Regions from separate parts of the Paracoccus fistulariae genome, predicted to be linked through region 1. Evidence: riboswitches for the same ligand, from Rfam matches in the RefSeq annotation. Region 1 holds a riboswitch; the other holds the start of a gene.
The links. Region 1 has a riboswitch for thiamine pyrophosphate ahead of thiD (bifunctional hydroxymethylpyrimidine kinase/phosphomethylpyrimidine kinase). Riboswitches for the same ligand answer to the same signal wherever they lie in the genome.

Region 1 (14,678 bases):
GGGAAGGATGGCCGCAAATTGGTTTTGACACAAGTGTTCAGATAAGAATAGCTTTACGCATCTATTGTACATTTATGAACAGATGACACAGCTTAGCTGGGATGACCTGCAATTCTTTCTGGCGGTGGTCCGCGACCGTCAACTGTCCCGCGCGGCGCGGCGGCTGGGCACCTCTCATGTCACGGTATCGCGCCGGATCGACCGGCTGGAACAGGCTCTGGGCACGCGCCTGTTCGAACGCCACCCGCGCGGCTATGAACTGACCCCGGCAGGCCAGCGGCTGATCGACACGGCCGAGCGGATGGAGGAAGCGGCCGAGGATATCCCGACGCACAGCAATCCGGGCGCCGATGCGATCAAGCCCTTTCGACTGTCCGCGCCAGAGGGCTTCGCCAAGCTGTTCTCGACCTGCATCCTGCCGGAATTGCTGGCCCGCTTTCCGCTGACATCGCCCGAACTGATCACCATGCCGCAGGTGCTGTCCCCTTCGCGGCGGGCGGCGGATATTTCCGTGACGCTGGATCCGGTCAGCAGCGGCCCCTATCGGTCCGAGCGAATGGCCGATTACACGCTGCACCTTTACGCGACCCGCGATTATCTGGACAGCGCCCCCGCCCTGACCTGCCGAGAGGATCTGCGAAATCACTGCATCATCGGCTATATCGAGGAGATGATCTTTGCCCCCGGTCTGGATTATCTGGGCGAGATCCATCCGGCGATCCGCGCCTCGATCACAAGCTCCAGCGTGTTCAACCAGCTTTCGGCGGTGCGCGGCGGGCTGGGCATCGGCGTCCTGCCCTTCTACATCGCCAATAAATATCCCGAATTGCAGATCATGCTGCCCGATCAGATCACCCTGACGCGAACCTATTGGCTGACCTGCCATCGCGATATCCGGCGGATGCGGCGCGAAAGAACGATGATCGAGTTTCTGATCGCGCAGGTTCAGTCACACGCGCCCCTGCTGATGCATCCCGCCGCACGGAAGGGCATGACGCAGCCCTAAGCACCGCGGACAGCAAAAGACCGCCCCGATATCATCAGGACGGCCCGAAAAGCGGTCAGATCCGCTGCGCGGTCAATGTGTCCAGGGCGCGCGACGGTCGGTGGCGAAATTTTCGCCATAGCCGCGCGGGCGGACATTGGCGGCGCGGGAATGCGGTTCCTGCACCACGTAATCCAGCCCCTTGTCGCGGGCGTAATCTTCGGCCTGCTTGCGCGTCTCGAACCGCAGGCGCACCTGGCTTTGGGTGTCGTCGCTGCTGGTCCAGCCCATCAGCGGGTCAATCTCTCGCGGATCAGCCGGCGGGTATTCCAGAACCCAGACCTTGGTCCGTGCCACGCCGGACTGCATCGCATTGCGGGCGGGCTGATAGATTCGAACGCGCATGGCTGTGACCTTTCCGGCTGGCTGGTGAAGGTTTATCGCCAATATGGCCATTCTGTTCAAGACCCTCTGGAACAGAGAACCGGCGTCGTGAGTTGGATTTATGTGCACAATTTGAAGGAGGATCCCATGATGACGCGCTTTGGCTTTGCTCTTGGACTGGCCCTGCTGGCCTCGCCGCTGATGGCGCAGGACACCGCGCCCGCCGATTCCGGCGCCGAGATGCCCGAACCGGCCGCCGCCCCGCAGCTTGAAGGACAGGTCCCGATGATCGCCGAGATCAAATCCGCGACCGGGGAAAGCCTTGGCACCGCGACGGTCAGCGATACCCCGTCCGGGCTTACGCTGGTCACAGTCGAACTGACCGGCGTTACGCCCGGCATTCACGGCTTGCACATCCATGAAACCGGCACCTGCACGCCACCTGATTTCAAATCGGCGGGCGGCCACCTGTCCGGGGACAAGGCGCATGGCGTCATGTCGCCCGAAGGGCCGCATCCCGGCGACATGCCCAATATCCATGTCCCCGAAAGCGGCGAACTGATGCTGGAATATTTTGCCTCGGGCCTGACCGAACAGATGATGGATGATGAGGATGGATCGGCCATCATCATCCACGAACAGCCCGATGATTATTTCGGCCAGCCTACCGGCCATGCCGGTGCGCGTCTGGGCTGTGGCACCTTCGCCGCCGCAGAATAAGCCGGACAACCAACCTGCGCCCCCTGCGGGCGCAGGCTGCTATTCGGGCAGATCGCCCACGCCATCGCCCAGCGTGAATGGCCCGGTCAGTTCGGCATCGCCGCGCTGCTTGTCATAGATGCAGACCATGACATCCTGCCCCTCGGCCCCGAAATTCACCGCGACCAGAGCGGCGCCATAGTTTTCCGAGCCGAAGGGATTCACATTCACCTGCACCTGCGCATTATCGGGCACCTCGACCAGATCCCGGCAGGCTGCGTCAACATCCTTGCGGAACTGGTCCCAGGCCTCGTCGCTGGACGCATGGGCCAGCGGCGCCAGACCCGCCGCGAACATCGCTGAAATCAGAACAAGCCGTTTCATCTTCGCCTCTTTCCTGTTTGTCAGGGAACGACTGACGCGTGTAAGCCGTTCTGGCAATAAACAGAGAGGTGAATGAAAATGTCATTCCTGTCGCGAATAATTGTTCCTCTGGTCGCAATCTCGGCGATTTCAGGCTGCAATTCGACCAGCTCCGTGCGCAGCTGCGCCGAGGCAAGGCAGCAGGTGCAGGTCGGGACGAATATCGGCGATATCACCCTGCCCAGCGGAATACCGACCCGGGTCATCTCTCCCGGCATGGCGATGACCGAAGATTACAGCCCCAACCGGCTGAACGTCTTTGTCGATGACAAGGGCTGGATCGCGCGCGTAACCTGCGGCTGATCAGCGCAGCCACCGCAACAAGGGACGGCCAGCGGCGATCAACCGCTGGACCGGCGCTTCGACCTTTTATTGCCGCCGCGCTGCCCGGCCCGACCGGCGGTGGATCGGCCCGACGACTTGACGGCAGCCTCGGCCGCGTCCTCGATCACCGATTGCCGGGCAAGCGGGTCGTCGGCAATCGCCAGATCGACCGCTTCCAGACGCTTCACCTCATCACGCAGTCGGGCGGCCTCTTCGAATTCCAGATTTTCGGCGGCCTTGCGCATCTGGCTGCGCAGCGCGTCAAGATGGGCGGCCAGGTTCGACCCGACCATCGGCTTGTCGATCTTGGTGGTGATCCGCGACTGGTCGGTATCGCCCTGCCACAGACCGGCCAGAACATCCTCGACATTCTTGCGCACCGTCTGCGGGGTGATGCCGTGCTCTTCGTTATAGGCCATCTGCTTCTGACGGCGCCGCTCTGTCTCGGCCATGGCGCGTTCCATGCTGCCGGTAATCTTGTCGGCATAGAGGATCACCCGGCCATCCGCATTCCGCGCCGCGCGCCCGATCGTCTGAATGAGCGAGGTTTCGCTGCGCAGGAAGCCCTCTTTATCCGCATCCAGAATCGCCACCAGCCCGCATTCCGGAATATCCAGCCCCTCGCGCAGCAGGTTGATCCCGACCAGAACATCAAAGGCCCCAAGGCGCAGGTCGCGCAGGATCTCGATCCGCTCGATCGTGTCGATATCGCTGTGCATATAGCGGACCTTGACGCCCTGTTCGTGCAGATATTCGGTCAGATCCTCGGCCATGCGCTTGGTCAGGGTCGTCACCAGCGTCCGCATTCCCGCCGCCGAGACCCGCCGCACCTCATCCAGCAGATCATCGACCTGCATCTCGACGGGGCGGATCTCGACCTGCGGATCCAGAAGGCCGGTGGGGCGGATCACCTGTTCGGTAAAGACACCGCCGGTCTGATCCATTTCCCAATTCGCGGGCGTCGCGCTGACGAAGACGGATTGCGGCCGCATCGCGTCCCATTCCTCGAATTTCAGCGGGCGGTTGTCCATGCAACTGGGCAGGCGGAAACCGTGCTCCGCCAGCGTGAATTTGCGCCGGAAGTCGCCGCGATACATGCCGCCGATCTGGGGCACGCTGACATGGGATTCATCGGCAAAGACGATGGCATTATCGGGGATGAATTCGAACAGGGTCGGCGGCGGCTCGCCCGGCGCGCGACCGGTCAGATAGCGGCTGTAATTCTCGATCCCGTTGCAGACGCCCGTGGCCTCCAGCATCTCCAGATCGAAATTGGTGCGCTGCTCCAGCCGCTGGGCTTCCAGCAGCTTGCCCTCTTCCTGCAACTGCTGCAGCCGTTGGGTCAGCTCCTTCCGGATGCCCTTGATCGCCTGCTGCATGGTCGGGCGCGGCGTCACGTAATGGCTGTTGGCATAGATACGGATCTGCTTGAAATTATCCGTCTTTTTCCCGGTCAGAGGGTCGAATTCCGTGATCGCCTCCAACTCGTTTCCGAAGAAATCAAAGCGCCAGGCGCGGTCTTCCAGGTGGGCGGGCCAGACTTCGACCAAATCGCCGCGCACGCGAAAGCAGCCGCGCTGGAATGCGCTGTCCAGCCGCCGGTATTGCTGCGCGACCAGTTGCCCCAGAAATTCGCGCTGATCATAGGATTGGCCGACGATCATGTCCTGCGTCATGGCCGAATAGGTCTCGACCGAGCCGATGCCATAGATGCAGCTGACCGAGGCCACGATGATCACATCGTCGCGTTCCAGCAGCGCGCGGGTGGCACTGTGGCGCATCCGGTCGATGGCCTCGTTGATCTGCGATTCCTTCTCGATATAGGTATCGCTGCGGGCGACATAGGCCTCGGGCTGGTAATAGTCGTAATAGCTGACGAAATATTCGACCGCGTTATCCGGAAAGAAGCCCTTGAATTCGCCGTATAATTGCGCTGCCAGGGTCTTGTTCGGGGCCAGGATGATGGCCGGGCGCTGTGTCTCTTCGATCACCTTGGCCATGGTGTAGGTTTTGCCGGTACCGGTGGCGCCCAGCAGAACCTGATCCCGCTCACCATCCCTGACGCCCTGCGCCAGTTCGGCAATCGCCGTCGGCTGATCGCCTGCGGGCTTGAATTCGCTGGCCATGACGAAGCGCTTGCCGCCCTCAAGCTTGGGGCGGGTGACCTCGTCAAAGCGATGAACCGGTGCGTTTGTGTTATTGTGACCCATGCGATCCAAGGTGGGTTTGCGGGGCGGAAAGTCAAGCCGGGCTGCTGACAGGACAGGTCAGCAGGCGACGGGTACGGTGTGTCGCCGAAAGGCGTGACAGCAATGCCCCCCTTGCGTCGCCCGTCGAAAACGCGCCAAGGCGGAAGCAAAAGGCGGCTGAACTATCGTGTCTGTCTGAAAAAGTGGTGCCCGGAGGCGGATTCGAACCACCGACACGCGGATTTTCAATCCGCTGCTCTACCAACTGAGCTATCCGGGCACTGGGGGAAGCATCTCTGCCGCCCTGCGTGGAGCGGTGTTTACGGGCGCTTCGCGCGACTGTCCAGCCCCAAATCGCTGTTTTTTATCTCTCGCTCTTCTTCATCCGAGGCGATCTCGTCCAGTGGCGCGCCGGGGATGACATAGTCGCCGCGCAGCCAGCGGGCCAGATCGACATCGGCGCAGCGTTTCGAACAGAAGGGGCGGTATTCCGGCTGGCTTTTCTTGTCGCAGATCGGGCAGGCCATCAGTCCTTTCCTTCCCCGGCAAAGAGACGCGCCAGGGCGACCCGGTCGCGCTTCTTGTTGATCTCGTAAAGTCCCATCGTGGTCCAGCCGACCAGCGAGGTCTCGGCGCTTTCGCCCTTGAATGCAGCCTTCAGAACCTGATCCAGCGTCGCGCGGTCACGCTTGGGCATGGGGGCGAAATCGACGACGATCTGCCCGCCCAGGCCACGCAAGCGCAATTGCCGCGGCAACTCGCGCGCCAGGGCGATATTCGCCTTGAGCGAGGCGGCAGGCGTCGTATCCGCGCCGGTATTGACGTCGATGGCGGTCAGCGCCCGGGTCGTCTCGATATAGGCGCTGGCGCCCTGCTGCAGATCGACGCGCGATGACAGCAGCGCGTCAATGGCATCGGTCACGCCGAACCGGTCAAAGCTGCCCTCGCCCTCTTCCACGGCATCCGGCGCGGGATCGGCCCAATCCATCCAGGCCTGCTCCCAGGCATCGGGGGCGTCCAGCAGCAGTTCGGCCTCACCCGTCGCTTCCGCGGTGATCTGGTCGGCCAGGTCCAGCAATTGCCGCAGTTCTTCGGCGATCTCGTCCAGATCAGCCGTTTCCGCCGCGCTGCGCATGACGATGCCATGGGCGCGCTCACCAAGCGCGTCTTGCCCAAGCTGCTGCAATTCGCTGCGCGTCTCGGCATCGCGGATACGGCGAGAGACATTTACACCCGGCGCCCCCGGCGTCACCAGGGCGCAACGGCCCCGAAAGGTCAGCCGCGGCGACAGCGGGATCGCCTTGCCTTCATCGGCTACGCCCGCGATCTGGACCAGCATGGGCTGACCCTCACGCACGCCGGACCGCTCTCGCAGGTAGCCGCGCTGGCCATCGGGAAGGCGGACGAATGCGCCGCCCTGCCCCTTCATCAGCCGCTCGACCACGCCGCGACAGATTGCAGCGGGACGCAGGGGCGCCAGCGCACCCGGATCAGCCATCAGATCGACAAGCTGACCGTCCACCATCAGCGCAGCGGCCTCGGCCCCGAACATATGCCCCAGAACGACCTGCCGTCCCTTCATGGCTGAACCTTCTTTCCAAAAATACCGGCAGAGGCCAGCATCGCCGCCGTTTCCGCAAGTGGCAGCCCCACCACCGATGAGAAAGAGCCCTGGATCCACGGGATAAAGGCGGCGGCGGCGCCCTGGATGGCATAGGCGCCGGCCTTGCCCTGCCAGTCGCCGATCTCCAGATAGCGTTCCAGTTCGGCGGCAGCGATCGGGCGCATGCGGACCTGCGTTTCCACCAGCCTCGCGCGCGAATCTCCGTCCCGGTGCAGGACGATCGCAGTCAGAACGCGATGCCTGCGGCCGGACATCAGCCGCATGAAACGCGCCGCCTCGTCGCGATCTTCCGGCTTTCCCAGAATACGGCGACCAAGCGCGACGGTGGTATCAGCGCACAGCAGGACCTCGCCCGGCTTCGCGCCCAGGGCTGCGGCCTTGGCCAGCGCGATGCGGCGGACATAGTCACGCGGCGCTTCGTCCTTGCGGGGGGTTTCGTCAATATCGGCGGCCCGCAATTCGTCAGGCGTAATGCCGATCTGCGCAAGCAACTGCAATCGCCGCGGGCTTGCAGATCCAAGGATCAGCCGCGGCGTCATGTCTTGCGATCGGGTTTTGACATCGGCAGAGGTGCCGACGTCACTTGAAGCGGTAATTGATCCGCCCCTTGGTCAGGTCATAGGTGTTCATTTCCACCTGAACCTTGTCACCGGCCAGAACACGGATGCGGTTCTTGCGCATCTTGCCCGCCATATGTGCGATGATTTCATGGCCGTTTTCAAGCTCGACCCGGAATGTCGCATTTGGCAGGAGTTCCTTCACGACGCCGGGAAATTCGAGCATTTCTTCCTTGGCCATGGTCGCTCCATACTAATCATCCCGCAGGATTCGGGACGCGGGTTAAATGCGACCAAGTCCGGAGAAATTCAAGAGGAAAGCACGACATCACCCATTTGATACCGCCTTTGGCACCGTTTGAGGCTGCGTTTCCACGATTTCAGAGCCGGGCATGGCATCGTTTCGGAACTCATCGGGGCCGAAAGCGTCATGCGGCAAAGGCTCGGTCGTGGGGGTGACGGGCGCGGGCTGAACAGGCTCGGCAGTGGTCGTGGCATCGCGGCCCAGGCGGATGGCGTGGCATCCCTCGGCCTCTCCGAACTTTCCGGTGGCAAGCAATTGCCCGTCCGTCGTCTCAAGCCGGGCGGCGGCGATGTTGACGCGCGGCAAAGGCAGGATCTTGCCCGGCTCCAGCCCGCGAAGATCCTTCAGCGAGACCTGACGACGAAACAGCACGCCGATCAGTTCAATGGGCGCTTCTTGCATCGCCTCCATCAAGACGCCCACATGCTGCGGGGCGGGGCGGGTGTCGGCGGCCGAAGCCCGCCCGGCTGTTTCGCTACGTGGCGCGGGCTGCGAGGGCAGGCTGCTGCCGTGAACATGCGGCAAGGCCATGAAAATGCGGGCCTCGCGGCCATCATTGCCGCCAAGACGCAGGCGGAAGTCCAGACTGCGATAGGGTTTCTCTTCCAGCATCAGGGCCAGCGGACGCGGGTCGTCCAGATGCGTCGCATAGCGATACCCGGCGAAATCCTCGCTGCCTTCGACGCCCATCATCTCGGTCGCCAGTTCGGTCAGCATGCCATTGACGAAATCCACGCAGAGCAGGGCATCGCTTCGGGTCAGCCTGCGCCGCTCGGCCGGGCGGGTGGTCACGCGGCCAAGCGCCTGGATCTCGATCAGCGCGGTGACCGTTTCGGGGCAAAGCGCCATGACGCCGACCGATTCACCCGGCCCCTGCACCATTGCCAGCAAGGCCGGATCCGGCAGCACCTCGGTGATTTCGGCCTGGGTCAATGCCCCTATGTCAATCGAGATCGGCTGCACGCCCAGCTGATACAAGCGTTCTGCCGCGCGGCCGACCGCCGTGGCGGCGGCCCGTGTCGGCGTCTGCACCACAGGCTGGGGGAATTGCGGCGGCCGGTCGCCATCCGACATCGCCTGTTCCCGCGCCGCGATCAAACGGCGAAGAACGCCGAGACTTTCCGATTGTTCAACCGCTGCCGTCATCAAGCCAAGTTCCGAATCACATCAACAAACCCTGATCCGTAACCTTGCAGATTTGGCTTTATGAAAGGTTTACGCCCGCCGTTCGACCACGCCTCCGGGCAGCATGCGATTGACCACCGCGCACAGATCCCGGCCCGCAAAGGGGCGCGGCAGAACCGCATCGGCATGGATCGCCTCGACCCGCTGGTTCTTGCCGCCCGTCAGCATCACGACAGGCGTCAGCGCCAGGCTGAGATCGCCGTCGCGCCGCAATTCGGACAGGATATCAACGCCGTCCTCTCTGGCCCCTGCCCTGCCTGAAGAGGTCAGATCAAGGATCACCAAACGCGGACGCACCTCGCGTATCACCTCAAGGCAGTCCTGCCCTTTGCGGTGAAACGCGACGTCCCAGCCGTGTCGCGACAGCACGATCTTGGCCATCTTGGCGACGTTTCGCCCGTTCTCAATCACGAGAATATCCAGCATTGCGCCCGTCAGCCTCCCCCAAAGCCATCACCGCAATAAGTAAAATTTTGCCGCAACAATATGATTTTACATAGACAAATGAATATCCCACAAAGGGGATAGGCGAAATTCCGCCCATTTCCGATAATTTAAGTTAATTTTTCAGACCGAGACGCCCTGCCGTCCCGCCAGATCGGTAAAGAACTGCCAGGCAACGCGGCCAGAACGACCGCCACGGGTCGCCTGCCATTCAATCGCCTCGGCCCGCAGTTTTTCACCTGCAATTTCAAGTCCATAGGCATCGCAATAGCCCGCGACCATGGCCAGATATTCGTCCTGCGAACAGCTGTGAAAGCCCAGCCAAAGCCCGAACCTGTCCGATAGCGAGACCTTTTCCTCGACCGCTTCGCCGGGATGGATCGCGGTCGAGCGTTCGTTCTCGATCATGTCGCGCGGCATCAGATGACGGCGGTTCGAGGTCGCATAGAGAATCACATTGGCAGGCCGACCGCTGATGCCGCCATCCAGCACCGCCTTGAGCGATTTATACTGCGTGTCGTCATGGCTGAACGAAAGATCATCCGAAAACAGCAGGAAACGCCGGTCCGCAGCGCGGCCCAGAATTGCCAGAAGCCGTCCGACGCTATCCAGATCCTCGCGCGCGATTTCCACCAGAACAAGCGGCAGGCCCTGCGCCACGGCCTCGGCATGAACCGCCTTCACCAATGAGGATTTTCCCATCCCGCGCGCGCCCCAGAGAAGCGCGTTATTGGCGCCGTAACCGCGGGCGAATTGCAGCGTATTGGCCAGCAGCGTGTCCTTGGCCCGGTCAATGCCGATCAACTGCGCAAGATCCACCCGCGCCACCGTTTCGACCGGCTCAAGGCGGTCGGGATCGGGGTGCCAGACATAGGCCTCGGCCTCTGTGAACCGGGGAAGCGGCGCGGGCGCGGGCGCAAGCCGTTCAAGCGCGGCTGCGATCCGCTCCAATGGCGCGCTCAGGTCTGACGGGTTCATGCCTGACCTTCGTCCTCATCCTCGACCCAGGTGCCCGCTGCGCGCATCTCGGCCTCGCGGCGCTTTTCGATGCGGCGGATCAGGTGGATCGAGACTTCGTAAAGCGCGAAAACCACCGTGAACAGGATGATCTGGGAGATCACGTCCGGCGGGGTCGCGACCGCGGCCAGCGCCAGGATCGCCACCACCGCATAACGACGCACCGAGGCCAGACCGTTCGCCGAAACCAGCCCCGCCTTGCCCATCAGCGTCAGCAGCACCGGCAATTGAAAGCTGAGCCCGAAGGCCAGGATGAACTTGATCGTCAGGCTCAGATATTCCTGCATCGAGCCCTGGAAGGCGATGCCCGCCACGCTGTCGGTGGTTGTCACCTCATCCGTCGTCGCCACCACCGGGGCCTGCTGGAAGCTGAGGAAGAAGTCATAAGCCATTGGCAGGATGATGTAATAGGCGAATGTCGCGCCAAGCGCGAACATCAGGGGCGAGGCCAGCAGGAAGGGCAGAAAGGCCGCCTTTTCGGACCGGTACAGGCCGGGCGCGACAAAGCGCCAAAGCTGGTGGGCGATGACCGGAAAGGACAGCGCGAAGCCGCCGAAGAAAGAAATGTTGATGGCGGTAAAGAAGCCCTCTTGCAGCTTGATGATCTGCAACTGGCAATTCTGGCCTCGCGCCTCAAGCGCAGCACAGATCGGCTGCGTCAGGATGTTATAGATCGGCTGCCAGACGGTGTAGCACAGCACCATGGCGACGATGAACGCCGCCAGCGACCACATGATCCGCGTCCGCAGCTCGGCCAGATGCTCGATCAGCGGGGCCGAGCTGTCGTCAAGCTCATCATCCTGGAGGGGCGTAGAGGCCAATTCAGTTGTCTTTCCTGTCACTGCGCCGCACGGCATGCAGCCTGCGCGATCCCGGCTGCGCGGCGACCTGCGCCTGCGCCTCCGGCTGCGGATCTGCGGGCGGCGGCGGGGCGTCGGTCGCGCGCTGCGGCGCATTCGGATCGACCGGAGCGTTGCTGCGCGACGTGGGAATCTTCGGATCCCATTTCTCGAACTTGTCGGCCGCGCGATCCAGCGCATCCAGACCCAGGGATTTCTTCGATGTCAGCGATTTGACATCGTTCAGCGTCTTGGCCGCCTCATCCAGGCCGGATCCGCGCGCCGCCTCGTCCATGGCCGAGGTAAATTCGCGCGCCATGCCGCGCGCCTTGGCCGTGAACCGGCCCAGCGAGTGGAACAGATGGGGCAGATCCTTTGGACCGACAACGATCAGCGCGACCACGCCAATCAGCAAAAGCTCGGTCCAGCCGATGTCGAACATGCTGTGGCCTTAGCTGCGGTCGGTGGTCTGATCGGTGGTATGCGGCGTCACGTCACGGGCTTTCTCGCCCGGCACCTCACCGGTCGTGTCTGCCGCCTTTTCGATTTCGTTATTGCTGTCATTCACGCCCTTCTTGAAGGCGGTAATGCCCTTTCCAACCTCGCCCATCAGCGACGACACCTTGCCCCGGCCAAACAGGACAAGAACGACGACCGCGATCAGAAGAAGGCCGGGAAGGCCGATATTGTTGAACATGGTAAGCTCCCTCTTCGGGCGGTTCAGGACGCCCGCGGTTGCAGGTTTATGCGCTCATACCGGCAATTGCAAAGCTCTATTACGTGATCTTTCCGACAGCATTTGCCCGCGATTGCCACGCCCTTGCGTCATCTGATCCCGAAGGCATGCCGCATCCGCCTGTCAGGATCAAAACCGCGACAATTATAGCCTGTTTTCGGCGGGCAGTCATGGACAAGCGGGGTTTTGCTGTTCATTTTCGGCGCGCCAGACATGTTTCAGCCAGTATCAGGATCACAGCGATGCCCACCGATGACACGATGCAGCTTGTCTATTATGCGCTGCTGCTGGTCGTGATCGGCGGCGCCCTGCTGTTCGAGCTGTCGGGCCGCGGCAGCAAGGCGCGGCGGCAACTGGCGCTGTGGGTGGTGATCTTCGCCGGTGTCACGCTGGTGGCGAAGATGTGGGACGATGGCGGCATGTCGCGACAGCAGGTGCTGGCCGATGGCCGAATCGAGATCCCGGCCGGGCGCGACGGGCATTTCCGGCTTGACGCGCAGGTCAATGGCGAGACGATCCGTTTCATGGTCGATACCGGCGCCTCGACCATCGCGCTTGGGCCCGATGACGCCCGCAGGGTCGGGATCGACCCCGACGATCTGGCCTATATCGGCTCTGCCCTGACCGCGAATGGCGAGGTGCAGACCGCGCCCGTGACCCTGGAAGAGCTGGCCATCGGCGATATCGTCGACCGCAATGTCAGGGCCTGGGTGATCGGTGGCGATCTGGACGGATCGCTTCTGGGCATGTCCTATCTGCGCACCTTCGCCCGTGTCAGCTTTGAAGGCGACAGGCTGATACTGGAACGATAAGTTCACCTTGCACCCCCCTGATGCTGCGGATAGTGTCTGGCCATTCCGTTGGGGTGCCCCGTTCCGGGGCTGAGAGGCATCGCGCCGACCCATCGAACCTGATCCGGGCAATGCCGGCGTAGGGAACGGAGATTGGCCTTGCCCGAAACGGCGCGCTTTCACCCTGCCCTTACGTCACCTGCCCAAGCGGAGGACGTATGCGCGGCACGGCAAGGCTTTTGATCATCGCAGGATCCGACAGCGGCGGCGGTGCGGGCATTCAGGCCGATCTGAAGACCGCCTCGGCGCGCGGGGTCTATGCCAGCACGGCGATCACCGCGATCACGGCCCAGAATACGCAGGCCGTGCAGGCGGTCGAACTGCTGTCGCCCGCGCTTGTGCAGGCGCAGATCCGCGCGGTTTTGCAGGATATCGGCACCGATGCCATCAAGATCGGCATGCTGGGCTCTGCCCCCATCGCGCAGGGTGTCGCGCAACTGCTGTCGGAACAGGACATCCCCGTGGTGCTGGACCCGGTGATGATCGCAAAATCCGGCGACGCGCTGCTGGACCCGGATGCGGTCGCGGTCCTGCGCGGGCAATTGCTGGGTCAGGCGACGTTGCTGACGCCGAACCTGCCCGAGGCCGCCTGCCTGCTGAACGCGCCGGTTGCCAAAACGGCGGAACAGATCCGCGATCAGGGGCGCGCGCTGATGGGCATGGGGGCGCGGGCCGTGCTGATGAAGGGCGGACATGCGGCGGGGCCGGTCTGCACCGACTGGCTGCTGAGCGCCGATGGCGTGCAGGCCTTCGAGGCGCCACGGATCGACAGCCCCAACACCCATGGGACGGGCTGTTCGCTGTCATCGGCCATCGCCTCGGAACTGGCCAAGGGGCGCGGGCTGGTGCAGGCGGTGGCAGCGGCCCATGGCTGGCTGCAGGGCGCGATCCGGGCGGCGGACCGGCTGCAGATCGGTCAGGGGCATGGCCCGGTGCATCATTTTCACGAGATCTGGGCATGAGCCAGCTATTCTCGGTCCTGGGCGCGGGGGTCGCCGGTCTGACCGTCGCCGCCGAACTGGTCCATCGCGGTGCCCATGTGGAGGTGATTGACCCGGCAGGCGGACCGGGCGCGCATGGCTGTTCCTGGTGGGCGGGCGGCATGCTGGCCCCCTTCTGTGAAGGCGAAACGGCCGAGGAACCGGTGACGCGGCTGGGCCAGCAGGCCGCGACATGGTGGGAAAGCGTAGGCGCACAGGTCACGCGGCGCGGGTCGCTGGTGCTGACCCTGGGACGGGACCGGGCCGAGCTTGACCGCTTTGCCCGGCGCACCTCTGGCCATAGCTGGCTGAACAGCGATTGCCTGTCCGAGATTGAACCGACGCTGGCCCATCGCTTTGACCGCAGCCTGTTCTTCGACACCGAAGCCCATATCGATCCGCGCCAGGCCCTGACCGCCCTGCAGGACGGTCTGTCACGGGCGGGGGTCAAGGTCGGTCACGCCGCGCCGCGCGGGCGGATCATCGATTGCCGGGGTCTGGCCGCGGCCGATCACCTGCCAGACCTGCGCGGCGTCCGTGGCGAGATGGCGCTGCTTCACGCGCCCGAGGTGCAGATCAGCCGCCCGGTCCGCCTGCTGCACCCGCGCCATCCGATCTATGTCGTGCCGCGCGGCGACGGCGTCTACATGCTGGGCGCGACCCAGATCGAAAGCCAGGATCGCGGCCCGGCGCGGCTGCGATCGGTCGTGGAACTGCTGAACGCCGCCTATGCGCTGGACCCGGCCTTTGCCGAGGCGCAGGTGCTGGAACTGGGCGCGGATGCCCGCCCGGCCTTCCCCGACAACCTGCCCCATATCCGTCGAAAAGATGGAAGATTATTTGTCAATGGATTGTTCCGGCACGGATTTCTGCTTGCGCCAGCCGTGGCGCAGATGGTCGCAAATCTGCTGCTGGATCACGAAAAACCCGAGGTAATGGATGAAGATCACGGTGAATGGTGAACCGAAGGAGATCGCGGCAAGCGCCCTTGCCGACGCGCTGGCCGAGCTTGGCTATGCCGGCGCCCGCATCGCAACGGCGGTCAATGAAACTTTCGTACCTGCAGCATCACGCGGCGACACGATCCTGACCGAGGGCGACCGGATCGAGGTTCTTGCCCCGATGCAGGGGGGCTGA
Region 2 (14,678 bases), 1.4 Mb from region 1:
GTCGCAGGTGCCGCAACGGCGGCAGCTGCCGCCTGGACCGTAATCCACCGCAGAGGGCATGTGAAAGGGGCGCAAACCCTGCCTGCGCAGGGCATCTGCCATCCGCGCGATGACCGGCTCATGCGGGATTGGCGGATGCGGATAGGCGTCGCGCGGCGGATCGGTCGGGTCGTGCCCGGCCTGTCCGCGCACGCCAAAGATACGCTCTGCCTCGGCATAAAAGGGTGCGAGATCGCCGTAAGAGATCGGCCAGGCGGGCGCCGTGCCATCCTCGCGCCCCCGGAAATCGCTTTCACGAAAGCGGAACATGGCGGTGCCGTAGAATTTCGTATGCCCGCCGACATAGTAATATTGCCCCGGACGATAGCGGCGGCCGGTGGGGTCCTGATATTCCTCGGTGGTCTTGTAGCGGGCTTGCACGAAAACCGCCTCGGCATCGGCGTTTTGCGGCTCTTCGGGCAGGAAATCCCCGCGTTCAAGGATCAGAATGCGCGCGCCCGTGCCCGCAAGCTGCCGGGCAATCGTGCCGCCTCCGACGCCTGATCCGATGATCACCACATCGGGATTGAGTGTTTCCATCGCGCAATGTCCCTGCTGTTCGTCGGATCAGCATATCGGCGAGCGTCGGTTTCCTCATTCTCAGAAGCCGCATCTTCTTGTATGATTGCCGCATCCTTCAGGCGATATCAGCAGATGCAACCCTGGTTCGAGACCGTTTCCATCCCCGCCGACCGATCCTGGCTGCTGTTTGACCGGCAATTGCCGGAATTCCCCTTCAACTGGCATTATCACCCGGAATTCGAACTGACCCTGACCGTCAACAGCCGTGGCATGCGGGTGGTGGGCGATCATGTCGAACAATATGGCGATGGCGATCTGGTGCTGTTGGGGCCTGACCTGCCCCATGCCTGGCAATCGCGCGAATTGCTGGGGCCGGGCCTGCATCGCGCCATCGTCTGCTGGTTCACGCGCGATTGGGCCGAGGCGCTGTTGGCGCTGATCCCGGAATTTTCTCCGGTCGGGACTTTGCTGGCAGAATCGGGGCGCGGGCTGGTTTTTGACCGCGAGACGGTCGCGCAGCTGCGACCGAAGATGCTGGCGCTTGGCACGCTGCCCCCGGCACGGCAGGCGCTGCAGTTGCAGATGATCCTGCTGGATCTGGCCGGGGCCGCGCACAGGCCGCTATCCTCGGGTCAGGTGGCTGTCAGCGGCATGCCCCGCGATCAGGCGCGGATGCGGCGGGTGCTGGACTGGCTGCACGCGCATTACGATCAGCCCCTGCGACTGGCGCCGCTTTGCGCGCGGGCGCATCTGACGGCCAGCCAGTTGCAGCGTGTGTTCAAGCGCAGCACCGGCATGTCGATCAGCCGGTATGTGCTGCATTTGCGGATCGGCAGGGCGTGCCAGATGCTGGCCCAGACGGATCTGCCGCTGACCCGGATCGCGGTTGACTGCGGCTTCAGCGATGCCGCGCATTTTTCGCGTCAGTTCCGGGCGGTGCGCGGGATGCCTCCGTCACGGTTTCGAAGCGGTTTCCGGGGAATCAACGATCCTGCAGACGCGCAGGGCAGGGCCCATCGGGAAAATAAGTGAAGCTAATAAATTTCTGTCGCAATTGCGGCCGAAACATGAGGATCGCAAAAAATGCTACATCGGCGACAATTGCACGGCGGCCAAGCGCCGTTTGCGACTGAAAGCTGATTAAGGAAGCGTTAATGATTCCATGTTCCCAGAAGGAACAATCACTTTGCCCTGTCGGCAATAGCCCCCGGACGCAGCAGCGAGTTGCGATAATCTGAGGGGCTCTGGTTGTATTTCTTGCGGAACGCTTTCGAAAAATGCGCCGCATTCTGAAAGCCCCAGCCATAGGCGATATCCGCGATTCCCTGAAAGCGCCCCTCTTGCGACGCAAGCTCCGAGGCGCAGTTCTGCAGCCGCAGAGACTGGATGGTCTCGTGCACGCTTTCACCGTTCTGCTGAAAGATCCGGTCCAGATAGCGCCGCGAGATGCCCAGATGGTCGGCGACAAGCTCCGAGGACAGGTCCGAATCCGCGACATGCCTGTCAATGAAGGTCAGGGCGCGGGCATAGATCCCGCCAATATGGCCCGCCGCCGTGCCACTGCGGTTTTCCGCCATGTCCGAGACATGGCCGTTGAAGAGATCGAAGGCATTGTCGATGGCGCGCTCCAGCTGCGCGGGGGGCATTTCATTGGCAAGACCGGCCATCGCGCGAATATTGGCGCCCAGCAGCCGGGTCATCGGATCGGTGCCGGCTTTCAGGTGGAAAGAGCCCCTTTGTTCCAGCGACTGCCAGCGATCGCGCAGCTTATAGCGAGGCACGCGAATTGCGATATGGTTGAAATGGGATTCGAAGATCAGCTGATGGTTCTGCCGACCGTCATAGATATACAGGTCATTCGGCTGCAGTTCGAATTCGGTGTCGTTGAAACTGACGCCCATCGGGCCTTCCAGCTGATAGAACAGGACGAAGAAATCGTCGCCATGCTCTCGTCTGGCCTTTTCGGTGCGGATCGCGCGATGGCGGCTGCCGGACAGGCGGGCAATGATGTGATCCTCGGTCCGGTTGGCGACCAGGCGGGCATTGAAGGGCGTTTCATCCGGGCAGCGACAGGTGATCCCGTTCAGATTCCGGCAGACGGCATCGCGCCAATAGCTCAGACGATCCTTGGCGCGCAGGTGCGAGGTTTCGAATTTTTCGTGCATTTCTGCCTCTTCGAACAGGTTTTTTGCCCAGAATAACAAGCATAACAGGAAAAACCCCACCGACATTATATGCTTCCGGGGCAATGTCATGTAAAGCAGAACCCGGTAGTTCACTTTTTTTACATGAGGGTGCAGATTCGTGATTGCCCTGCCAGAGGTACGGCAAAATTGATTTTGCGGCTTTCTGCCCCCAAGGAATTTTCGATGACGAAATTATTTAATTACCCCGCTCATTTGATCCGCCGCCTTCACCAGATTTCAGTCGCCATTTTTGCGGCCGAAGCGCGGGCAACGGGATGTGATCTGACCCCGGTGCAATATGGCGTGCTGGTCACCCTGCGCGAACATCCGGGCGTCGATCAGGCAACGCTGGCAGGGCTGATCTCGCATGATCGGGTCACCATCGGCGGGGTCGTGGCGCGGCTGGAGGCGCGCGGATATGTGCGGCGCAAGGTTCGGGCCGATGACCGCCGCGCCCGCAGCCTGACCCTGACCAAGGCCGGCGAGGCGTTGCTGCAGAATGTCGAACCGGTGGTGATCTCGGCGCAGGATCGGCTGATGTCGCCCCTTGACGATGCCGATCAGCAAGAGTTCCTGCGCATGATCCGGATCATGACAGAGACCAGCGACAAATTCGGGCGCGGCGCGTTGCACCAGCAGATGCTGAGGGCCGAGGACTAAGGGCGCGCGGACGATCCGGGGCAGGGTTTCAGGATGACCGGCTGCCCTGCCCGGGCCGCCAATGTCACGCATTCCGTGCCGCATAGCCGCCAGCCGTCTCCGGTCGCGCCGGATGCGGCCAGAACCAGCTCTGGTATCGGCGGCAGTTGCGGTTCCCAGACCAGCCAGCCATCGACCAGCCTTGCATCCGGTCCCGGCTCCATCCCCGCGCCGGATCCCCTGACCGCCGCACCGGTCAATTGCAGCCCCTGCGGGGTCAGTTCCCAGCTTTCATGCCAGCCGATCTTTTCGACCGAATGGGTCCATGTCAGCGCGAAATCCTGGCCCGGGCCAAGCGCGATGGCCAGTGCCCCGGCCATCAGGCAACCGCTCATGCCTGGACCTGCGTGCGGCGGAACCACAGCACGGCGGCAAAGGCGGCAAAGAGGGCAAAGCCGATCTGATCGGTCATCGGCATGGCAACGACCAGCGTGAAGGCCGCGATCATCGCCAGCGCCCGTTCCCAGATCGCCAATGGCCGCCCCATCCAGCCAATCACCGCTGCGCCCCACAGCGACAATGCGATCAGCGCCTTGGTCACGATGTAGATCACCGCGGGAATATAGCCGATGGCGCCGGCCAATGGCCCGCCATCCTGCAGCATCAGCGCGGGCGTATAGACCGCCATGAAGGGCACCACAAAGCCCGCCGCCGCAACCTTGACCGCCTCGAAGCTGATCTTCAGGCCGCTTTCCTTCGCGATCGGGGCGGCCGCGAAACAGGCCAGCGCGACGGGCGGTGTCAGATCGGCGAGAATGCCGAAATAGAAGACGAACATATGGCTGACGATCAGCGGCACGCCCAGCGACAGCAGCGCCGGACCGGCAATGGATGAGGTGATGATATAGTTCGGGATCGTCGGTATCCCCATGCCCAGAACGATGCAGGTGATCATGGTCAGGACCAGCGACAGGAACAGGCTGTTCTGGCCCACGCCGACGATATACTGGCCGAAGGTATTGGCGATGCCGGTCAGGGTCATCACGCCGATGATCACGCCGACAAGGGCACAGGCGATACCGACGGGCAGCGCAGTGCGCGCGCCCTCGGCCAGGCTGTCGCGACAGATGGCCAGCGTGGCGCGCCCGCCCTGCGACAGGGCGCAGATCACCACCAGCACGATCAGCGCCGCCGCGATGACGCCGATCCCGTAGCGAAAGAAGGCGGCTGCGACGAAGCCCAGAATGATCCAGAAAATCGTGCGAATGACGCCGGACGGCAGGCCCAGCACGACCGAACTGCCCAGAATCAGCAGGACCGTCAGCGCCAGCCCCACGGTTCCCGCGAAAAGCGGCGTGTAGCCGGTGAACAGCAGATAGACCAGCACCGCCAACGGCAGCAGCAGATACCAACCCTGCTTCAGGGCCGCCCGGGCCGAGGGAAGCTGATCGCGGTCCAGACCGCGCAGGCCGCGTTTACCGGCCTCCAGATGGACCATCCAGAAGACACCCAGGAAATACAGCACCGCAGGGATGGCCGCAGCCTTGATCACTTCGGCATATTCGACATTCAGGGTCTCGGCCATGATGAAGGCCACGGCCCCCATGATCGGCGGCATGATCTGCCCGCCCATGGATGAGGTCGCCTCGACCCCGCCGGCAAAAGCCGGACGATAGCCGAAGCGCTTCATCAGCGGGATGGTCAGCTGCCCGGTCGTCACCACATTGGCCACGCCCGATCCCGAAATCGTGCCCATCATCCCCGAGGACAGCACCGACACCTTTGCCGCACCGCCGGTGAAGTGGCCGACCAATCGCAACGAGACATCTGTGAACAGGCGGATCATCCCGGCCTGTTCCAGGAACGAACCGAACAGGATGAACAGAAAGATATAGGTCGATGAGACATAGATCGGGATGCCATAGATCCCCTCGGTCCCATAGGTGATATGCTCGATCACCTGCGAAAAATCATAGCCTCGGTGATTGAAGGGCGATGGCAGGTACTGACCGAACAGCGCATAGGCCAGAAACAGCCCCGACAGGATCGGCAGGGCCGGACCCATCAGCATCCAGGCGGCGGCAAAGACACCGATCAGCGCGATGACGCCAAAGACGATATCGCGCGGCAGCGGCTCGCCCGCCCGCAAGAGCAGATCGTAATACTCGATCCACTGATAGGCCGCGACGGCCACGCCCCCGGCCGCCAGCGCCAGCGCCAATGCGCGACCAAGAGGCCCCATCCGCCGGGCATAGGCCAAGAGCGGAAAGCCCAGCGCCATCAGAAAGCCCACATGTACCGCCCGCGCGACCTGGCTGGGCAGGCTGATCAGATGCGCGGCCAGCGCGATCTGAAAGACCGAAAAGGCGACGGCCAGCCAGAACAGGAAGCGACCCCATTGGCCGGGTGGAAAGCCCGCGCCAAGCGGATCGTGCATATCCGGCGCGGCCGGGGCAGTGCGGGTGGTTTCTGCGGTCTCTGTCATGGTCGCCCCTTGCATAAGGTCAGCGCGCGGCCCGGATGCCGGACCGCGCCATGTCTGATTATTCGCTCAGCATGCCCTGCTCGCGATAGTATTTTTCTGCGCCGGGATGCAGCGGGACCGGCGAATCCTTGGCCGCGTTTTCCAGCTTGATATCAGCGGCGGCGCTGTGGGCGGCACGCAATGTGTCGAGGTTTTCGAAGATCAGCCTGGTCATCTGATAGGCTGTCTCGTCCGAGACATCCTCATGCGTGACCAGGAAATTGACCACGGCTGCGGTCGGCACATCCTTGTCCTGCCCCTTATAGGTGCCTGCCGGGATCACCCCTGCGATATAGGGCGCGCCAAGTCCCGTGACCACATCTTCCGGCACCGAGACGATGGTGATGTCCTGCGAGGATGCCAGATCCTTGATCGCGGCATTGCCCAGGCCAGAGGATTGCAGCGTCACCTCCAACTGGCGGTTCTTCATCAGTTCGACGGATTCGGCGAAGGGCAGATATTCGACCTTGCCCAGATCCTCATAGCTCAGGCCGACACCGCCCAGAATCGCGCGGGCGTTCAGTTCGGTCCCCGATTTCGGCGCGCCAACCGACAGCGATTTGCCCGCCAGATCCGCGGCAGTGGTCACGCCCGCTTCGGACAGCGCGGCGATCTGGACATAGTTGGGGTAGATCGCGGCAATCGCGCGCAGCTTGTCCAGCGGCTTTTTAAAGCCGACCTCTTCATTGCCTTCCCACGCATATTGCACGGAATCGCCCAGGGCAAAGCCCAGTTCGCCCTTGCCCTGCTGCAGCAGGTTCAGGTTCTCGACCGAGGCCTTGGTGGATTGCACCTGAACGCGGGCGCCTTCGATATTCTGGCCATAGATCTCGGACAGTGCGACGCCCATCGGGTAATAGACGCCCGAGGTGCCGCCGGTCAGGATGTTGATGAATTCCTGCGCCTTGGCGACAGGGGCTGCAAACACCATCGCACCGGCAATCGCCGCCGCACAGGTAAAGCGGATGGTCATGGGGTCTCCTCCGTTGTTTATACCCACATCATGGCAGGTCTGTGGCGATACTGTCGCAAGTTTCACAGCGACGACAACCTCCATCACAACGATCTTGCGGAAATTACGCCGATATCCGGGCCGCGACAGGCATGGCAGGAACCCCGGCCTGCGGGCCGCGTTATCACCGCGATTAAGAAAGGTTAATGATGCAGAAATTTTCCGACAAAGCCGCGGCGGTGCAGCCGGACGGGACTGCCGGTCGTCGCGCGCTGCTGAAGGCGCTGGTTGCCGCGCCTGTCGCCTTGCCTGCGCTGACCACCGGCGCCGCCCGGGCCGGGGCCGAGATTTCCCCCGATCTTGCGCTTGCCGCAGCAAGCATGGGCCTGATCAGCAGCAATGTCTGTGCCGTGATGCCCGAAACGACCGAGGGGCCCTATTATCTGGATCCCGAGCTGGTGCGGCAGGATATTACCGAGGGCAAGCCGGGCATTCCCTTGCGGATGCAGATCCAGGTCGTGACCGCCGATTGCCGCCCGGTGGGCGGTGCGCGCGTCGATCTGTGGCAATGCGATGCGCAGGGCGATTATTCGGGCTATGCGAATATGGGCTCTGACCGCGATGGCAATACGGTCGGGCAGACCTTTTTGCGCGGCACGCAAATGGCCGATGAAAACGGGGTCGTCACCTTCGACACGATCTATCCCGGCTGGTATCGCGGCCGCACGACCCATATCCATTACAAGGTCTTTCTTGATGACAGTACCGTGCTGACCAGCCAGACCTTCCTGCCCGACGCGCTCAGCGAATATGTCTATCTGCGCCACCCGGCCTATACCCGAGAAGGTCAGCGCGACACGGTGAACAGCGTCGATGGCATTGCTGCGCAGGCGGGCGAGGGCGCCTTTGCCGCGATCCGCGAACAGAAAGATCGCTACGTCGCCGCGCTGGTCGTCGGCGTCGATCCCGAGGCCGAATGGGACGAGGCCGGTCAAGGCATGGGCCGCCCGCCACGCCGCGACGGGCAAGAGGGTGGCCCGCCACCCCAAGGCGGCCCCAACGCCCAACGCGACGCCGATCCCGCGATGTTCCCCGGCCCGGCCGCGCCGACCGAATAATCCGATCAGCCCCCGCCGCGATCCCTGTCGCGGCGAGGGTGATTTCGGCGCGGATGCCTGTCCTGCAGGGCTGGTTGTCTGATCGAAGGCTGTGATGGCTGGTGCTTTCCCATGAATGGACACAAGCCCCCGTGGAGTAAGTTCGTCACGGCATCGCAACGACGACGCATGCCGACAGAAAGACAGCCCGGGAATTCCTCCAGCACATGCTTGAAGCCCTGTCCCGTCAAGCCTGCAACTTGCCGGTGACACTGAGATCCGGTTCGTAGAGCAACCGCGGAACCGTAGTACAGCCCGCTCCCGCCCAATGCGCTTCGAGATGATCTGCAAGGCAAACGGGTCCTGACCCAGGTAAATATATGGCTTGTTTGGTTAAACACAGAAGAAGATTGACCGGTCCTGAATGTTCACTCACCCAATCCCAGATAGGCCTTCAAACCGGCCGGAGGGTTCTGCAGCAGTAACTCTGTGGCAACCGGCTGATGGGCGACCCCTTTGTCTATCAGGATCGTACCTGGTGTCAGCGCGCGGGCGTCGTCGGGGTCATGGGTGACCATGAGAACCGTCGTCCCCATATCGTCTGCGATCTGGTGAAGCAGGGCCAGCATTTCTGATTTCAGGGCGGGGCCAAGTGCGGCGAAGGGCTCATCCAGCAATAACAGCGGACGGGCGCGCAGAAGCACCCTGGCCAGCGCGACGCGGCTTTGTTGACCGCCGGAAAGATTGGCGGGCCTCCGATCGGACAATCCGTCGAGTCCGACTTGTGACAGAACCTTCGCCACCCGCTCCTGCTGCAGATCGTCCAGCCGCAGGTCGGGTCTGAGTCCCAACCCGACATTCTGGGACGCGGTGAGGTGCGGAAACAGGTTCTGATCCTGAAACAGGATCGAGATCGGCCGCTTGCCGGGTGCGATATCGGTCAGATCGACGCCATTCCAAAGCACTCGGCCCGCTTTCGGGGCAAGGAACCCGGCGATGACGGATAGAAGCGTCGATTTTCCTGATCCCGATGCGCCGATAACAGCGTTGCGGGTGCCTGCTTCGACGGTGAGGTTGGCCTGGAGGGAAAAATCGCCTCGGGTGACCTGGATATTGCGAAGCTCAAGCAAGGCGGCCTCCTCGGTCGAACAGCCAGAACAGCCCGAAGCTGAGCGCCATCAGCAGAACGGCACAGGCCGAAGCATCGGCGATCCGGTAAGAATTCATCAATTGGTACAGCTTCAGTGGCAAGGTGGGAATGTCGGTGGGGAAAAGCGCGATCACGCCCAGATCGCCCATCGCCAGCGCGGCGGATAATCCCGCGGCAAAGCCCAGCGGACGGGCCAGTTGCGGCAGGATCAGAAGGCGCAGCCGTGCCGTTCCGTGCATGTCCAGTGAATCTGCCAGCCGACCGTAGTTCTGGCGAAGGTCGCGGGCGGCGGGGATCAGCGCGCGAAGGCCGAAAGGCAGCGCCATGATCGCGTTGATTGCGACGGTGACCGGCAGGGCCATTGCCTGCGGGCTGACGCTGCCGCGTAGCAGGATGAACAGGCCGGTGCCCAGAACCAGGGGGGACGCGACCAGGGGCAGCATGCCCGCGATCTCGATCAGCCGAGACCGGTTGGCCGCGATGCTCAGCGCCAGGGTCAGTGACAGCGTGACTGCCAGACAGGCGGAAATCAACGCCATGATGATCGAGCGCAGGGCCGCTGACCAGACCTCGGCGGGCAGTTGCGGGATCTGTGGCAGGCCGCGCAAGGTGACGGCCAGCATCGGCCACAGCAGAAACAGCGCCGCCAGGATGATTGCCGCATTATCCAGCATCCGCCGCCAGCCCGGCGGACCTGAAATCTGTCGGCCAAGGTCCAGACCCGATCCGAATTCCGAGGGGATCGCGATCCAGCGCGACAACAGCATCGCCAGAACACAGATCGCGATCTGCACCATGCCCAGTGTCGCCGCGCGCCCCAGATCGAAATCGAAGCGAAACGCCTGATAGATCGCAAGCTCGACCGTCGTGGCCTTCGGCCCGCCGCCAAGCGCCAGCGCGACGGTAAAGGATGTCAGGCAGATCAGGAAAACCGCCAGCCACGCACCGGGCAGGACCGCGCGCAGCATGGGCCGTTCCAGATGGCGGGCGATATCGCGGGGCCCGAAATCAAGGCTTTCGGCCAACCGGAACCGCTCGGCCGGGATGGATTGCCAGCCCTGCAGGATCAGGCGCACCGAGAGCGGCAGGTTGAAGAACACATGCGCCAGAATCACCCCTTGCCAGCCATAGATCGACAATTCCGGCAGGCCCAGGGCGCGGATCGCCTCATTCAGCAGACCATTGCGGCCAAAGACCGAGATCAGACCCATGATGGCAACGATCACCGGCAGGATAAAGGGCGCACCCAGCAGCGTGACCAGCAGCGCCCGGCCCGGAAAGCGCCGACGGGCCAGCGCGCGGGCCACCGGCACGGCCAGCAGCGCCGACAGGCTGGCCGAGACGATGGCCTGCCAGATCGTGAACCAGATCGCGCGCAAATCCCAGGGGCTCAGCGCCGAAAAGCCGCGCGCCTGCCAGGCGACGGCGGCCAATGTGCCAAGGATCAGCACAGCCAGCGCGGCGGCGATCAGCGCGCCGCCCGCCCCGCGCCTTATTGCGAGAACGCCCGCAGCCATTCGTCCAGCGCCGGTTGCCGCATCGCTTCGGCCTCATCCTCGGAATAGAACAGGGTCTTTTCGGGACGCGGCAGATCGCGCATGACCTGCGGCCAGTCCTCCTGCGGCAGATTGGCGGGCAGGGACCAGTTGGCCAGCGGGATCACCTGCTGGAAATCCGGCGTCAGCACCCAATCCATGAAGCTTTGCGCCAGCTCTGGCTGGTCGGTCGATGCGACCTGCGCGACCAGTTCGGCCATGAAATAGTGACCCTCAGGGAAAATCGCGGCCTTCTTGGTTTCATCACCCTCGGCGGCGATGTGGTAGGCGGGTGAGGTGGTGTAGGACAACACCATATCGGCCTCGCCCTCGGTGAACATGCCATAGGCTTCTGACCAGCCCTTCGTCACCGTCAGGACTTTCGGCGCCAAACGGGCCCAGGCTTCCGGCGCGTCGTCCCCGAAGGCCGCCTTGACCCACAGCAGCATGGCCAGACCCGACACCGAAGAGCGCGGATCCTGAATCACGATTTTCAGATCCTCGGGCGCGTCCAAGAGCGCCTGAAAGCTGTCGGGCGGGTTTTCCAGCCGGGTCGTGTCATAGACGAAGGCGGTTTCGCCCCAGTTATAGGGCAGGAAAATCTCATCATCCCAGCTTATCGGCAGCGAGAGGCCGGATGTATCCTGTCCATGCGGCGCGAACAGGCCCGAGGCGCGGGCCCGCGCCGTCACGTCCGTGTTCAGGCCAAGGACGATATCGGCCTGCGTGCCCGATCCCTCCATCAGGATGCGCGGCAGCAGATCGCCGGTCACGAATTGCAGATCGCAATTGCAGAAGGCCTCGAACCCCTCTTCGATCCGGGGGCCGGGGCCCCATTCGCTGGTCACGGAATCGCCCGCATAGACGGTCAGGACGGGCTTGTCCTGCGCCAGTGCGGGCGTGGCGGCCAGACAGGCCAGCGCAAACAGGCGGAATTTCATCGCTGCGGCTCCTTTCTGTTGGGTTTCGAAAGAAAGGACAGCGAAACCTTCCCTCCGCCGGGATCAACCGGTTCAGGTTCAACGGGTCCGCTTGCGCGTCTCAGCCCGGCTGGGCACCCCGAGGTAAGGGGAAACATAATCCCCCTGCCGCCCGCTGCAAGAAGAAACCGAGGTTTCCAAGGCGCGCGCGGGCCGCTAGAACTGCCGCTGCAGGACAGGCGAAGGACAGGCATGAGCGATCAGCCCACACCGATGATGGCGCAGTATCTGGCGATCCGGGATGCGAATCCGGGGGCGCTGCTGTTCTATCGTATGGGCGATTTCTACGAGATGTTCTTTGACGATGCGGTGCAGGCCGCCGCCGCGCTGGATATCGCGCTGACCAAGCGCGGAACGCATCAGGGCCAGCCGATCCCGATGTGCGGTGTGCCGGTCCATGCCGCCGAAAGCTATCTGCTGACGCTGATCCGCAAGGGGTTTCGCGTCGCCATTGCCGAGCAGATGGAAGATCCGGCCGAGGCCAGGAAACGCGGGTCGAAATCCGTGGTTGCCCGCGATGTGGTGCGGCTGGTCACCCCCGGCACGCTGACGGAAGAGGCGCTGCTGGAGGCGCGGCGGCACAATTTTCTGGCCGCCTTTGCGCAGGTTCGCGACGACGGGGCGCTGGCCTGGGTCGATATCTCGACCGGGGTGTTTCAGGTGATGGACTGTTCCGCCACGCGGCTGGCACCGGAACTGGCGCGTCTGGCACCGCGCGAATTGCTGGCGGTCGATGGATCCGGGCTGGACGATCTGGCGCTGGATGCGGGCACGGCGCTGACCGATCTGCCGCCCGGCGCCTTTGACAGTGGCGCGGGCGCACGACGTCTGGCCGTGCTTTACGGTGTGGAAACGCTGGACGGGTTCGGCAGTTTCACCCGGGCCGAGCTGTCGGCCATGGGCGCGATCGTCGATTATCTGGAACTGACCCAGAAGGGCAAACTGCCCCTGCTGCGCCCGCCGATGCGCGAACGCGCTGGCGGCGCGATGCAGATCGATGCCGCGACGCGGCGCAATCTGGAACTGACGCAGGCCCTGTCTGGTGGGCGAGAGGGCAGCCTGCTGGCCGCGATTGACCGCACGGTGACGGCGGCGGGTGCGCGCCTGCTGGAACGCCGGATCAGCGCGCCCTCCCGCGATCTTGAGGTGATCAAGGCCCGTCAGGACGCCGTCGCCCTGCTGGTCGAGGATCCGCGTCTGGCCGCCGATCTGCGCGAGGCTTTGGCCCGCGTGCCCGACATGGATCGCGCCTTGTCGCGGCTGGCGCTGGACCGTGGCGGGCCGCGCGATCTGGCCGCGATCCGGGCCGGGCTGACCCAAGGCGCCGCGATTGCCGAACGCCTGCCGCAGGATGCGCCCGCCGTGCTGCGCGACGCGGCGCGCGATCTGAACGGGCACGAGGATCTGATCGACCTGCTGGATCTGGCGCTGGTGGCAGAGCCGCCTTTGCTGGCGCGCGATGGCGGCTTTGTCGCGCCCGATTACGATGGCGATCTGGACGATACCCGTCGCCTGCGCGACGAAGGCCGGGGCGTGATAGCCGGCATGCAGGCCGATTATGCCGCCCGTGCCGGTGTGCAAAGCCTGAAGATCAAGCATAACAATGTGCTGGGCTATTTCATCGAAACCACGGCCACCCATGCCGAAAAGATGATGGCCCCGCCCCTGTCCGAGGTCTTTATCCATCGTCAGACCACGGCAAACCAGATCCGCTTTACCACGGTCGAACTGTCGGAACTGGAAACCCGGATCCTGAATGCCCGCGACCGCGCGCTGGAGATCGAGCGTGGGATCTTTGACCGCCTGCGCGCTGCGGTTCTGGACCATGCGGCGCCCATCGGGCAGGCCGCCCGCGCATTGGCCGAGATCGATCTGGCCAGCGCCTTTGCCGATATCGCCACGGGCGAAGGCTGGACCCGGCCCCGTGTCGATGCCAGCCGCGCCTTTCAGATCACCGGAGGCCGCCACCCGGTGGTAGAGCGCGCCCTGAAACGCAAATCCGAAGCTTTCGTCGCCAATGATTGCGACCTGACCAGCGGCGATACCCCGGCAATCTGGCTGCTGACCGGTCCGAATATGGCGGGGAAATCGACCTTTCTGCGCCAGAACGCCCTGATTGCCGTGCTGGCGCAGGCCGGGGCATTCGTTCCTGCGGCGTCGGCCCATATCGGCATGGTCAGCCAATTGTTCAGCCGTGTCGGTGCCGCCGACGATCTGGCGCGAGGCCGCTCGACCTTCATGGTCGAGATGGTGGAAACCGCAGCGATCCTCAATCAGGCCGACGATCACGCGCTGGTCATTCTGGACGAGATCGGGCGCGGCACGGCGACCTGGGACGGCCTGTCCATCGCCTGGGCGGTGATGGAGCATCTGCACGGCGTGAATCGCTGCCGCGCCCTCTTTGCCACGCATTATCACGAAATGACTGCGCTGACGGCCAAGCTGGACGGGGTAGACAATGCCACCGTCGCCGTGCGCGAATGGGAAGGCGACGTGATCTTTCTGCACGAGGTCCGCAAAGGTGCCGCAGATCGCAGCTATGGTGTGCAGGTGGCGCGTCTGGCCGGTCTGCCCGCCAGCGTCGTGGATCGCGCGCGCGCCGTTCTGGAAGCGCTGGAATCGGGCGAACGCGAGGGCGCCAGCCGCCCAGCCGCCCTGATCGACGATCTGCCGCTGTTTCGCGCAGTGCCGCCTGCGCCCGCGCCCGCCAAGCCACGCGACAGCGCGCTGGACCTGCGGATGAAAGACGTGCATCCCGATACCATGTCCCCGCGTGAGGCGCTGGACCTGATCTATGAATTGAAATCCCTGACCGGAGATCCCGCATGAGCTATAACACCTTTGGCCGCGAATTCCGGTTCACCACCTGGGGCGAAAGTCACGGTCCGGCCCTTGGCGCCACCGTAGACGGCGTCCCCCCCGGTGTGCCGCTGGACGAGGCATTTATCCAGCAATTCCTGGACCGTCGCCGTCCGGGCACCAGCAAGCACACCACGCAGCGGCGCGAGGCGGATCAGGTTCGCATCCTGTCGGGCGTGTTCGAGGGCAAGACCA

Region 2: linked by a shared signal. The riboswitch ahead of JHX87_RS12915 (thiamine ABC transporter substrate-binding protein) and the one ahead of thiD (bifunctional hydroxymethylpyrimidine kinase/phosphomethylpyrimidine kinase) in region 1 are both predicted to bind thiamine pyrophosphate.

Annotation. Positions count from the first base shown of each region.
Region 1 is NZ_CP067136.1:1,208,426-1,223,103, forward strand. Features, by position in the region: gene JHX87_RS05975 (LysR family transcriptional regulator) at 83-1,006, shown strand; gene JHX87_RS05980 (ETC complex I subunit) at 1,079-1,390, opposite strand; gene JHX87_RS05985 (superoxide dismutase family protein) at 1,517-2,089, shown strand; gene JHX87_RS05990 (hypothetical protein) at 2,129-2,452, opposite strand; gene JHX87_RS05995 (I78 family peptidase inhibitor) at 2,525-2,794, shown strand; gene uvrB (excinuclease ABC subunit UvrB) at 2,833-5,025, opposite strand; tRNA gene JHX87_RS06005 (tRNA-Phe) at 5,209-5,284, opposite strand; gene JHX87_RS06010 (DNA gyrase inhibitor YacG) at 5,325-5,531, opposite strand; gene JHX87_RS06015 (ribonuclease E/G) at 5,531-6,586, opposite strand; gene JHX87_RS06020 (Maf family protein) at 6,583-7,167, opposite strand; gene infA (translation initiation factor IF-1) at 7,208-7,426, opposite strand; gene JHX87_RS06030 (FliM/FliN family flagellar motor C-terminal domain-containing protein) at 7,514-8,635, opposite strand; gene JHX87_RS06035 (response regulator transcription factor) at 8,705-9,100, opposite strand; gene JHX87_RS06040 (ATP-binding protein) at 9,242-10,096, opposite strand; gene tatC (twin-arginine translocase subunit TatC) at 10,093-10,956, opposite strand; gene tatB (Sec-independent protein translocase protein TatB) at 10,958-11,416, opposite strand; gene JHX87_RS06055 (twin-arginine translocase TatA/TatE family subunit) at 11,426-11,671, opposite strand; gene JHX87_RS06060 (retropepsin-like aspartic protease family protein) at 11,953-12,522, shown strand; TPP riboswitch at 12,562-12,664, shown strand; gene thiD (bifunctional hydroxymethylpyrimidine kinase/phosphomethylpyrimidine kinase) at 12,720-13,523, shown strand; gene JHX87_RS06070 (FAD-dependent oxidoreductase) at 13,520-14,503, shown strand; gene thiS (sulfur carrier protein ThiS) at 14,481-14,678, shown strand.
Region 2 is NZ_CP067136.1:2,606,319-2,620,996, forward strand. Features, by position in the region: gene JHX87_RS12865 (GMC oxidoreductase) at 1-579, opposite strand, end outside; gene JHX87_RS12870 (AraC family transcriptional regulator) at 694-1,593, shown strand; gene JHX87_RS12875 (helix-turn-helix domain-containing protein) at 1,743-2,726, opposite strand; gene JHX87_RS12880 (MarR family winged helix-turn-helix transcriptional regulator) at 2,931-3,407, shown strand; gene JHX87_RS12885 (DUF1850 domain-containing protein) at 3,404-3,781, opposite strand; gene JHX87_RS12890 (TRAP transporter permease) at 3,778-5,871, opposite strand; gene JHX87_RS12895 (TAXI family TRAP transporter solute-binding subunit) at 5,930-6,883, opposite strand; gene JHX87_RS12900 (intradiol ring-cleavage dioxygenase) at 7,069-7,980, shown strand; gene JHX87_RS12905 (thiamine ABC transporter ATP-binding protein) at 8,388-9,089, opposite strand; gene JHX87_RS12910 (thiamine/thiamine pyrophosphate ABC transporter permease ThiP) at 9,082-10,626, opposite strand; gene JHX87_RS12915 (thiamine ABC transporter substrate-binding protein) at 10,602-11,585, opposite strand; TPP riboswitch at 11,618-11,716, opposite strand; gene mutS (DNA mismatch repair protein MutS) at 11,817-14,453, shown strand; gene aroC (chorismate synthase) at 14,450-14,678, shown strand, end outside.